Regions from separate parts of the Anaerotignum lactatifermentans genome, predicted to be linked through region 2. Evidence: a T-box and tRNA genes for the amino acid it is inferred to sense, from the RefSeq annotation. Region 2 holds a T-box; the other regions hold tRNA genes.

Region 1 (3,270 bases), on a different contig from region 2:
AGAGAAAACAACCAACTGCGCCCCATCCGTATCACAAAGAATTTTACAAAGTATGCGGAAGGCTCTGTTTTGATAGAATTTGGCGATACAAAAGTCATTTGTAACGCAACGGTAGAAGAAAACGTACCCCCTTTCCTGCGGGAAAGCGGCAGCGGCTGGGTAACAGCAGAATATGCTATGCTGCCCCGTGCAACAGCCAGCCGGAACAAACGTGACATCAACAAACTGAAACTGAATCCCCGTGCAACAGAAATCCAGCGACTCATTGGTCGCGCGCTCCGTGCGGCAGTGGATTTGGAAGCGCTGGGCGAAAGAAGCATCACTGTAGACTGTGATGTCATTCAGGCAGACGGCGGCACTCGTACCGCTTCCATCACAGGCGGTTTCGTTGCCCTTGCTATGGCGTGTCAGAGATTGGTGGAAGAAGGCGTTCTGGAAAAAACACCTCTGCGCCACTATATTTCCGCCATCAGCGTAGGTATTGTAGACGGCGAACCTATGCTGGATTTGTGTTACGTGGAAGACTCCGCAGCAGAAGTGGATATGAATATCGTTGTGAACGACGCAGGCGGTTTTGTAGAATTGCAGGGCACAGGCGAGCATGGCACATTTTCTCAGGAACAGCTGCACCAGCTGCTGGCACTGGGTGAAAAAGGCAATCGCGAATTGCAGGCATTACAGAAAAAGGCGCTGGATGGTCTGGAACTGTAAATAAAGGAGGAAAGAGATGGAAACCATTATTTTTGCAACAAAAAACAAGGGGAAAATTCGGGAAATCAACGAAATCCTTGCGGATATGAACGTAAACGTAGTGTCTATGGAAGAAGCTGGCATTACCATCGATGTGGTGGAAGACGGCAAGACTTTTGAAGAAAATTCCATGAAAAAGGCTGTACAGGTTATGGAAATCTCCGGCAAAATCACACTGGCAGACGATTCCGGTCTGGAAATCGACTATCTGGATAAAGCTCCCGGCATTTATTCCGCACGTTTCCTGGGAGAAGATACCCCTTATCCCGAAAAATTCAAAGTCATTCTGGAAAAACTGAAAGATGTGGAAGAAAAAGACAGAACTGCCCGTTTTGTTAGCTGCATCGTAGCGGCTTTCCCTGACGGCAGACGTCTGGTAAGTCTGGACACCGTAGAAGGCATCATTGGCTGGGAACCCACCGGAGAAAACGGCTTCGGCTATGACCCTATTTTCTATGTGCCTGAACTGAAAAAATATATGGCAGAACTTTCTTCTGAGGAAAAGAACGCCATCAGCCACAGAGGCAAAGCCCTGCGGAAGATGAAAGAACTGCTGAAAAAGGAGCTGTAAACCATGAAGATACTGGTTTTCAGCGATACCCATAATTATCTGGACAATGCCAGAGAGGTGCTGCGGCGCATTGGCGGGCAGATGGATATGGTGCTGCATCTGGGGGACCATGATACAGACGCCATGGAGCTGAAAAAGGAATTTCCATCTCTCCCGTTCCATTATGTGCTGGGCAACAACGATTATTCCTGGGATACGCCCGATAAGAAGATGGTATTCGCAGGCGGAAAAAAACTGCTCCTTGTCCATGGGCATAAACAGCGGGTATACTGGAATTATGACAGCATTTCCTACTGGGCAGAGGAACAGGGGGCAGATGTGGTGCTCTTTGGACATACCCATCGTCCTGTTTACGATGACAGAGGACGGGTGATGCTGTTCAATCCCGGCAGTATTTCCATGCCCCGCGGCGGCACGCCTCCCACATTTGGCATCCTCACCATTGAGGAAAACGGCAGAATGGAAGGCGCCATTATGGAATATCACAGAGATATGCCTTTTTGCAGATGTAAAGGATGATTTTTGCAGCCCCGAAGGATGGTTTCGGGGCTGTATTGTGTAAAAAACAGTTTTTTCCTGATTTTTCAGAAAAAAGCCTTGACGACGCTTATTTTTTATGGCATAATATCTCTTGCCGAATTACGAATGAATCAGTAGCTCAGCTGGATAGAGCAACGGCCTTCTAAGCCGTGGGTCGGGGGTTCGAATCCCTCCTGGTTCAGTATGCGGGTGTAGTTCAATGGTAGAATGTCAGCCTTCCAAGCTGAACACGTGAGTTCGATTCTCATCACCCGCTTCGGTATGAATCAGTAGCTCAGCTGGATAGAGCAACGGCCTTCTAAGCCGTGGGTCGGGGGTTCGAATCCCTCCTGGTTCACTGAAAAGAGCAAAAGCACTGCTTTTGCTCTTTTTTCGTTCTTGACAGACCCAAACAGAATCGGTACAATAATATCGTTATGCGGATATGGCGGAATTGGCAGACGCACTGGATTTAGGTTCCAGCGGGCAACCGTGCAGGTTCAAGTCCTGTTATCCGCAGAGAAAAGACGGCATGAAAGCATGTCGTCTTTTTTTGTTGTTGTATTACAACTGCCGTGAATTTTCACAATGTTATGCAGTGCAGTAAAAAAGTCTTTGTAGAACCCAAAGAAAGTATGATACAGTTGAAAAAAGGAATCCGTTTCCAGGGGAATTTTGACAGGGGCGTTTTTTGATTGGAAAAGTCTATGGTCTTTGTTTTGTATGGGAATGGATTCGGCATTTGTCGGTCAGAGCATGGCTGTCAGATGCTTCACTATCACATCTGTGACGAGCAGAAGGAGGGGTTTTTATGAAAATGCTGCAAAAAGCTGTTTCTGTCATCACTGCCGGGGCAATGGTTTTGACCATGTCCGTTTCCGCTCTGGCGGCAGAGTATATCCAGCTGTCTCAGGAACCATTGGATTTTGTGCATATTACAGGTGAGATGCCGGAAATGCCCGGCAATCCCGCAGTTCCCATTGATGAAACGGCGTATCTCATGGCTGATGATGCCACATTGTCCATCTCTTTGCCGGAAGGTGGCACGTATTCCGTAGGCATGGCGATGCTGGACTTCCCTGCTGGCTCCGGTGACCCGGGTTATGACCAGCCTTTGCTCAATGAGCCTTTGCGGGCAGACGGCAAATATACCTATACGGTTTATGACAGTCAGGGAAATACCGTAGATGAATTTGTTTTCATCACACAAAATTACGCAGATAAACTCACTGGCATGGGTTATTCCGTCGTTTCTGTGGAAAGCGGCGAAACCACAGAACCTACTGTGGTGCCTGAACCGGCGCCAGCATTCACTGACGTTCCTGCTGATGCTTACTATGCGGACGCAGTTGCATGGGCAGTGGAAAACGGTATCACCAGTGGCACCAGTGCTACCACATTTTCTCCCAATGACACTTGTACCAGAGCCC
Region 2 (3,270 bases):
AGACTGGCGGGACAGCGATTTCCTGCTGAAAAACTTCGGTTACGACAAGAAAAATATTTAAAAAATTCGCTGGAAGAACTGGCAGGAATTGTGCCGTATGGTTTTGGTTCTCTTTCATATTCTAAAAACGGAAAGGGACGATGGATATGGACAAAAAACAGACGGCATTATGGCAGCGGTTCACACAGACAGGGCAGGTCAGCGATTATCTGCGGTATCACGAAAGCACCAGACGGGAGCAGGAAAATGGACGCAGACGTATTACAGACAGCTCAAAATATAAAGAATTTTATTGACATAACGGAGGAAGCCCATGGCTTTCTCCGTTCAAACTGTAGAAAAACGAAGGGATATATTTTTTCAAGAACGCGGAAGGGATTGGGAAACAAAGGGTCAACACATTTGCTCCGCAAATGCCAGCCATTTATGGCTGTCCGCATCTCTTGCGGTGTGGGTTTCCCAACTGGAATCCGCAGTCGGAATTCACTTCCGACGAGGAAAACAGCACGTTTCAAGGCATTTTTATGCCGATGGAACGTACTGTTTATACATACAGGAATCTCGTCAAAATCCTGATTTTGACGACAGGGTGTCGACTTTTTCGACACCCTGAGTGGAGGAAGCCCATGGCTTTCTCCGTTGGTTTTATGGATAAGGGAGTTAGAGCCATGAGCGTAGGGAAAATCAGAGGCATCGTCATAGGGGAAGCCCAGCGGGGCGAAAGCAGCAAGCAGATCACCGTTCTTGCCAAAGGGGTAGGGAAGGTGCGTCTGTCTGCCAGAGGGGCAAAAAATGCCAAAAGTCATCTGCTGGCAGGGACACAGCTTTTTGCCTACTGCGATTTTACCATTTACGAAGGGCGGGGCTTCTGGTCGGTGACGCAGATTGATTTGATTGAGAGTTTTTACGGTCTGCGAAATGACGTGGCTGTTCTTTCGCAGGCGGTGTATCTGGCGGAACTGGTGGAGAAAACATGCCCCGAAGGCATGGAACAGGATGAAATCGTGCAGCTCCTTCTCTTTACCTTGCAGGGTATGGCAAAGGGACATCTGGAGCCAAAACTGGCAGGGCGTATCTTTGAAATCAAGTATTTGCAGCTATCCGGTCTGCTGGCATCGGCAGACTGCATGGTGTGCGAGGAAACGCCGGCGCAGCTATATTTCGACGGGGAAGGATTTACCTGCCAGAACCACAAAAGACCGGGAGCAAGTCTACTTTTGCCGGCAGTGGGAGCGGCTCTTTCTCATGTGCTGGAAAACGAGGGAAAACAGATTTTCGGGTTCCGTCTTTCTCCCGAAGCCTTGGAACAATTGGACAAGGTCATGCGGCAGTATTTACAGATGCACGTGGGATTGGACTTGAAAAGCAGACGTTTTGCGGCGGACATTTGTTTTTGAAAAAAATCAAAATTCCCCTTGACATTCTTCTGGAAACGTGTTAGATTGATACCAAATTACATAGCTGTGACGAACAAGAGGAGTATTTGCGGCGGACTTTCAGAGAGCCGGCGGTTGGTGCAAGACCGGCAGGACAAAGCGAAGAATGGCACTTGGGAGCAGCAATTTTTCACAAGAGTGGGTTTGCATAAACCAATGCAAATCAATGAGGGTGGAACCGCGGAAGACACGATGCCTTTCGTCCCTTGCTTTACGGCGAGGGATGAAAAGGCTTTTTTTATTCCTCGAAAAAAGTTTCTAATGGAATTTTTGAAGGAGGTTTTTCAAATGGTAGAAAAGACAATGGAAAAAATCGTAGCGTTGGCAAAAAACAGAGGTTTTGTATACCCCGGCTCTGAAATTTACGGTGGTCTGGCAAACACATGGGATTACGGTCCCATCGGTGTGGAACTGAAAAACAACGTAAAGAAAGCTTGGTGGAAGAAATTCATTCAGGAAAGCCCTTACAACGTAGGTGTTGACTGCGCGATCCTCATGAACCCTCAGACATGGGTAGCTTCCGGTCACGTTGGCGGCTTCAGTGATCCTTTGATGGACTGTAAGGAATGTAAAGAAAGATTCCGTGCAGACAAACTCATCGAGGACCACATGAAAACACACAACATGCCTGAAGAAGTTGTTGACGGCTGGAGCAACGAACAGATGAAAGCTTTCGTTGACGAACACCAGGTAGCATGTCCTTCCTGCGGCGCTCACAACTTTACAGATATTCGTCAGTTCAACCTGATGTTCAAAACATTCCAGGGTGTTACAGAAGATGCGAAAAACGTGGTTTACCTGCGTCCCGAAACAGCCCAGGGTATTTTCGTAAACTTCAAAAACGTACAGAGAACAAGCAGAAAGAAACTGCCTTTCGGTATCGGTCAGATTGGTAAATCCTTCCGTAACGAAATCACACCCGGTAACTTCACATTCAGAACAAGAGAATTCGAACAGATGGAACTGGAATTCTTCTGTGAACCCGGCAAAGATATGGATTGGTTCCGCTACTGGAGAAACTTCTGCAGACAGTGGCTGCTGGATCTGAACATGTCCGAAGAAAGCATCAGACTCCGTGACCACTCTCCTGAAGAACTGTCTCACTACAGCAAAGGCACAACAGACATTGAATTCCTGTTCCCCTTCGGCTGGGGCGAACTGTGGGGCATTGCAGACAGAACAGACTACGACCTGAAATGCCACCAGGAAACAAGCGGTCAGGATATGACATACTACGATCAGGAAAAGAACGAAAAATATATCCCTTACTGCATCGAACCTTCCCTGGGTGCAGACAGAATGACACTGGCATTCCTGTGCGAAGCTTACGACGAAGAAGAAGTGGGTGAAAACGATGTAAGAACTGTTCTGCATTTCCATCCCGCAATTGCTCCCGTAAAAGCAGCAGTACTGCCTCTGTCCAAGAAACTGGGTGACAAAGCCATCGAAGTTTATAACATGCTGTCCAAAGAATTCCACTGCGAATACGACGAAACCGGCTCCATCGGTAAACGTTACAGAAGACAGGATGAAATCGGTACACCTTTCTGCATCACATACGACTTTGAATCCGAAGAAGATCAGAGCGTAACCGTTCGTGACAGAGATACGATGGAACAGGTAAGAATGCCTATCGCAGACCTGATTCCTTACCTGAAAGAAAAAATGGAATTCTAATCTTCCATGAAAATCGGCAATATTTGAAAATCGGCAATGAAAAAGCACGAAATCTTTCTATATATAATAGAAGGTTTCGTGCTTTCTTTGTTTGTAAATCAGTCCAGAAAATGGTTCAGCAGTCCGTAGCACAGAAGCAGGACGGCACAAACGAGGA
Region 3 (3,270 bases), on a different contig from region 2:
TGCCCCATGGCTTCCAGTTCTGCGGCTCGTTCTTCCAGGGCTTTCTGATACTTGATTTCACATCCCTGCAAACGAAAAAGCTCGTCCCTGTTTTTTCGGATTTCTTCTTCCAGTTTTTGAAAGGCACTGTCGGCGGCTTCCTTTTGCAGCAAAGCCTCTTGGGCTTCCTGACGCTCTTTTTCCAGCTGTTCTTCTTTCCTGCCAGAAAGGGCAGAAAAAATCCCTGCCAGACTGATGCCTTCCAGCTTATCCACATCTTTTTGTTCTTCTTGCCAACGCTGTGTGGCAGCGTCCAATTCCTGTTTCAATTTCCGCCGCTGTTCACAGAGTGCCTCCTGTTTCCGTTCCAAAGCTGCTTTGCGATGTACCTGCTGTTGTAATTCCTGCCAATACTGTACCATACGCATCCCCCATTCTTACAACTGTGCCACCTGATTTTCCCACTGCTTCTGCAAAGTCGTCTGTTTTTGCCGAATACTCCGCAGCTCTTCCAGAATCCCTCGTTCTTTTTCCTCCAGCGCACCACTGAAGTTGTGCAGACGAGCAAGAGCCATTTCGATTTCATCCTGCACAGACCAATCGATGAGGATATTATCCAGAAAAATATCCCAGCCGCGCTGTCTTCTGGCTTCCTGCAAATGATCCTGGGCTGCCAAAAGCTGCTTGTCCTCCACAACTCTGGCACGTTTGACAGCTTCCTGTAAGCCTGCCATTGCCTCTTTGGCTTTCTGTACCCGTTCCTGTTTCAAATAAGAACTGAGCAGACTGCCTCTGCCTGCATCCCAACGACCATACCCTGCGGCATCCTCCAAAATACCAAGTACATTCCGTACTTCCCAGCGCACGTCTGCAATTCGGTTTCTTTTTTCCAGCAAAGCCTGTTCCTGTTCTTCCAGACTGTGAATCTGTGCCTGCAAAGCCTTCATGCCGCTGTCTGTGCCTGCTGCCTCCAATTCCTCTGCCCGCTGGATGATATAATCTTCATAACGGGTTTGACTGCCGCTCAATTGGCCGATGCGTTGATCCAGCTGCCGCAGAGTATCCTCCATTTGCGCAATTTCCTGCTGTACCTTCTGATATTTTACCTCCACCTGAGCAGCTTCTGCCTGTTCCTGTGCCAGCGTTTCTTCATATTTGCCTGTGGCTTTCGTAAAGAGGTTCCGCACGCCTCCCTGTTCCATCCGTGCCACATCTTCCAGTTCTTTCTGCCGCAGCACCGCCAGTTCCCTTTCATAGCTGCAAAGGCTTCTATATTCCACTTCCAGACTGTCCCGCTTCCGGCGCAAAGTCTGTTCTTCTTCCATTTCCGCCTGCAATGCTTGCAGCCGTTCATCCATACCAGACACCCCCTTCTGACAAAAACTATTTTTTCCATCATATCATAAAAGCACATAAAAAACTGCGCCATTGCACCAGAAAATTCTTACGAATATTTTAAAACAAAAAAAAGAGCATCCAAAAGATACTCTCTGAAACAGCGCGAGACGAGATTCGAACTCGCGACCCTCGCCTTGGCAAGGCGATGCTCTACCACTGAGCCACTCGCGCATAAGATATCAAATTTTTTTCAGAAAGCAGGATACGTAGAAAGCGCGAGACGAGATTCGAACTCGCGACCCTCGCCTTGGCAAGGCGATGCTCTACCACTGAGCCACTCGCGCATAAAGTATCCATGCTTCCTATGAAATTGCTTCTGTGCCTGATAACACAAAAAGCGCGAGACGAGATTCGAACTCGCGACCCTCGCCTTGGCAAGGCGATGCTCTACCACTGAGCCACTCGCGCATAAAGTGCCCAGAACCGGAATCGAACCAGTGACACGAGGATTTTCAGTCCTCTGCTCTACCAACTGAGCTATCTGGGCATATACAGATTTCTACCATCAAAAGGAAGTGCCCGAGACCGGGATCGAACCGGTACGAGTGTTACCTCGCAGGATTTTAAGTCCTGTGCGTCTGCCAATTCCGCCACTCGGGCTTATCCTGTCGTCGTTTGACGGCTTGTTAATAATACCAAAAGAAAAAGACTTTGTCAACGGTTTTTCCTAAATTTTTTTTGAAGAAGTTTTTCTCACCTCAAATCATAGCCAAAAAAGCTGTAATTTCCGGCAAAAAAGGGGAATCTGCCTTTTTCATTCCCCTCTTACCATGTATACTCTGCCAAAACGTTACCCTGCGCATCTGTCCCGATCATAGATGATACACCATACTGATTTTTCTGATATTCTTCCAGTATATGATTTCCATAAAAATAGCCATCCTCCCGCACCGGCAGCGTTCCCTCATAGTACACTTCGTTGTTTTCCAGTCTGCTCAAGGTATACTGTACTTGTGTCACACCATCTACCTGACAGATACCATAGAGTACGTCCATATCACTCTGATACTCTCCCCAAAGGGGCGGCAAACGCAGTCTGTCATCCTCTGGAAAAACATAATGTCCGCCGCTTCTGCTGCCCCAGAAAATCCCCATGTGGCGTTCCATGACACAATAATTCAGATTCTGTCCCCATTTTCCCAGTATGAAATATGTACCTTCAGCGCCTTCCCCTTCCAATAGGATTTCCTCTGACGGTCCAACATGTTGATACTTTTCCTCAGCGGCAAAATATTGATGGGGTGTCAGCCTAAAATCAAATAATTTCATATACCCACCCATGCAAATTGCCATCAGCAGCAAATACAGCAGAATTTGTTTTCTTCGCTTCATTTACCTTCCTCCTTTTGGGGCAGGGGAATTTTCATGTCAAATTGACGTCCTTCCCTATCATAAATAAAATGGCACTCTTTTGCGTCAGCTGGAAAATCTGGATAAGTTATGCTGCCCGCTTCGTAATAAATTCCGCTAACTGCAATCTGTGTATTACGGGGGCGAAATTGGCTGGTATAATTTTCTCCGTCTGTCAGATAGCAGTCATAAAAGTCAAAGGTTCCAGTCAATGCTGTAGAAAACAGTTCCTGATAGGTAATGTACTTTAATTCCATATCGCCATTTTGATAATACCGGAGTTCTTCCACGCCCACGACCATATCATCTACTTTTACCTGTCGATTCACTTCCACGGTATAGACCAGATTCTCCGGTGTTTCTTCATATAGTTCCGTAAAAAACCGATCCACAGCCCCATATCCCGTACCAATGGCACGGCATCCGCCTACAGAAATCACAGGCAATCCAAAGGCAATAAATATCAGTATAAACAGCCTGCGTACCCACAGCCACACGTACCCCAAAACAGGATTATGGGCTTCATTCAGCTCTTTTCCCAAT

The links. A T-box is a leader RNA that pairs with one kind of tRNA and senses whether it is charged. The one in region 2 lies ahead of INF29_RS02870 (glycine--tRNA ligase), so its partner is inferred to be a tRNA-Gly.
Region 1: it has a tRNA-Gly gene. The T-box ahead of INF29_RS02870 (glycine--tRNA ligase) is inferred to sense a tRNA for this amino acid. The anticodon was not compared.
Region 3: it has a tRNA-Gly gene. The T-box ahead of INF29_RS02870 (glycine--tRNA ligase) is inferred to sense a tRNA for this amino acid. The anticodon was not compared.

What each region holds. Positions count from the first base shown of each region.
Region 1 is NZ_JADCKK010000025.1:25,046-28,315, reverse strand. It holds gene rph (ribonuclease PH) at 1-711, shown strand, start outside; gene INF29_RS07995 (XTP/dITP diphosphatase) at 728-1,321, shown strand; gene INF29_RS07990 (metallophosphoesterase family protein) at 1,325-1,840, shown strand; tRNA gene INF29_RS07985 (tRNA-Arg) at 1,969-2,042, shown strand; tRNA gene INF29_RS07980 (tRNA-Gly) at 2,047-2,117, shown strand; tRNA gene INF29_RS07975 (tRNA-Arg) at 2,125-2,198, shown strand; tRNA gene INF29_RS07970 (tRNA-Leu) at 2,280-2,359, shown strand; gene INF29_RS07965 (S-layer homology domain-containing protein) at 2,652-3,270, shown strand, end outside.
Region 2 is NZ_JADCKK010000007.1:4,086-7,355, reverse strand. It holds gene era (GTPase Era) at 1-61, shown strand, start outside; gene INF29_RS02880 (hypothetical protein) at 147-296, shown strand; gene recO (DNA repair protein RecO) at 627-1,397, shown strand; T-box leader at 1,458-1,646, shown strand; gene INF29_RS02870 (glycine--tRNA ligase) at 1,725-3,113, shown strand; gene INF29_RS02865 (DUF1129 domain-containing protein) at 3,212-3,270, opposite strand, start outside.
Region 3 is NZ_JADCKK010000027.1:23,616-26,885, forward strand. It holds gene INF29_RS08350 (hypothetical protein) at 1-401, opposite strand, end outside; gene INF29_RS08355 (coiled-coil domain-containing protein) at 417-1,337, opposite strand; tRNA gene INF29_RS08360 (tRNA-Gly) at 1,477-1,548, opposite strand; tRNA gene INF29_RS08365 (tRNA-Gly) at 1,590-1,661, opposite strand; tRNA gene INF29_RS08370 (tRNA-Gly) at 1,714-1,785, opposite strand; tRNA gene INF29_RS08375 (tRNA-Phe) at 1,792-1,864, opposite strand; tRNA gene INF29_RS08380 (tRNA-Leu) at 1,894-1,977, opposite strand; gene INF29_RS08385 (hypothetical protein) at 2,143-2,709, opposite strand; gene INF29_RS08390 (permease prefix domain 1-containing protein) at 2,706-3,270, opposite strand, start outside.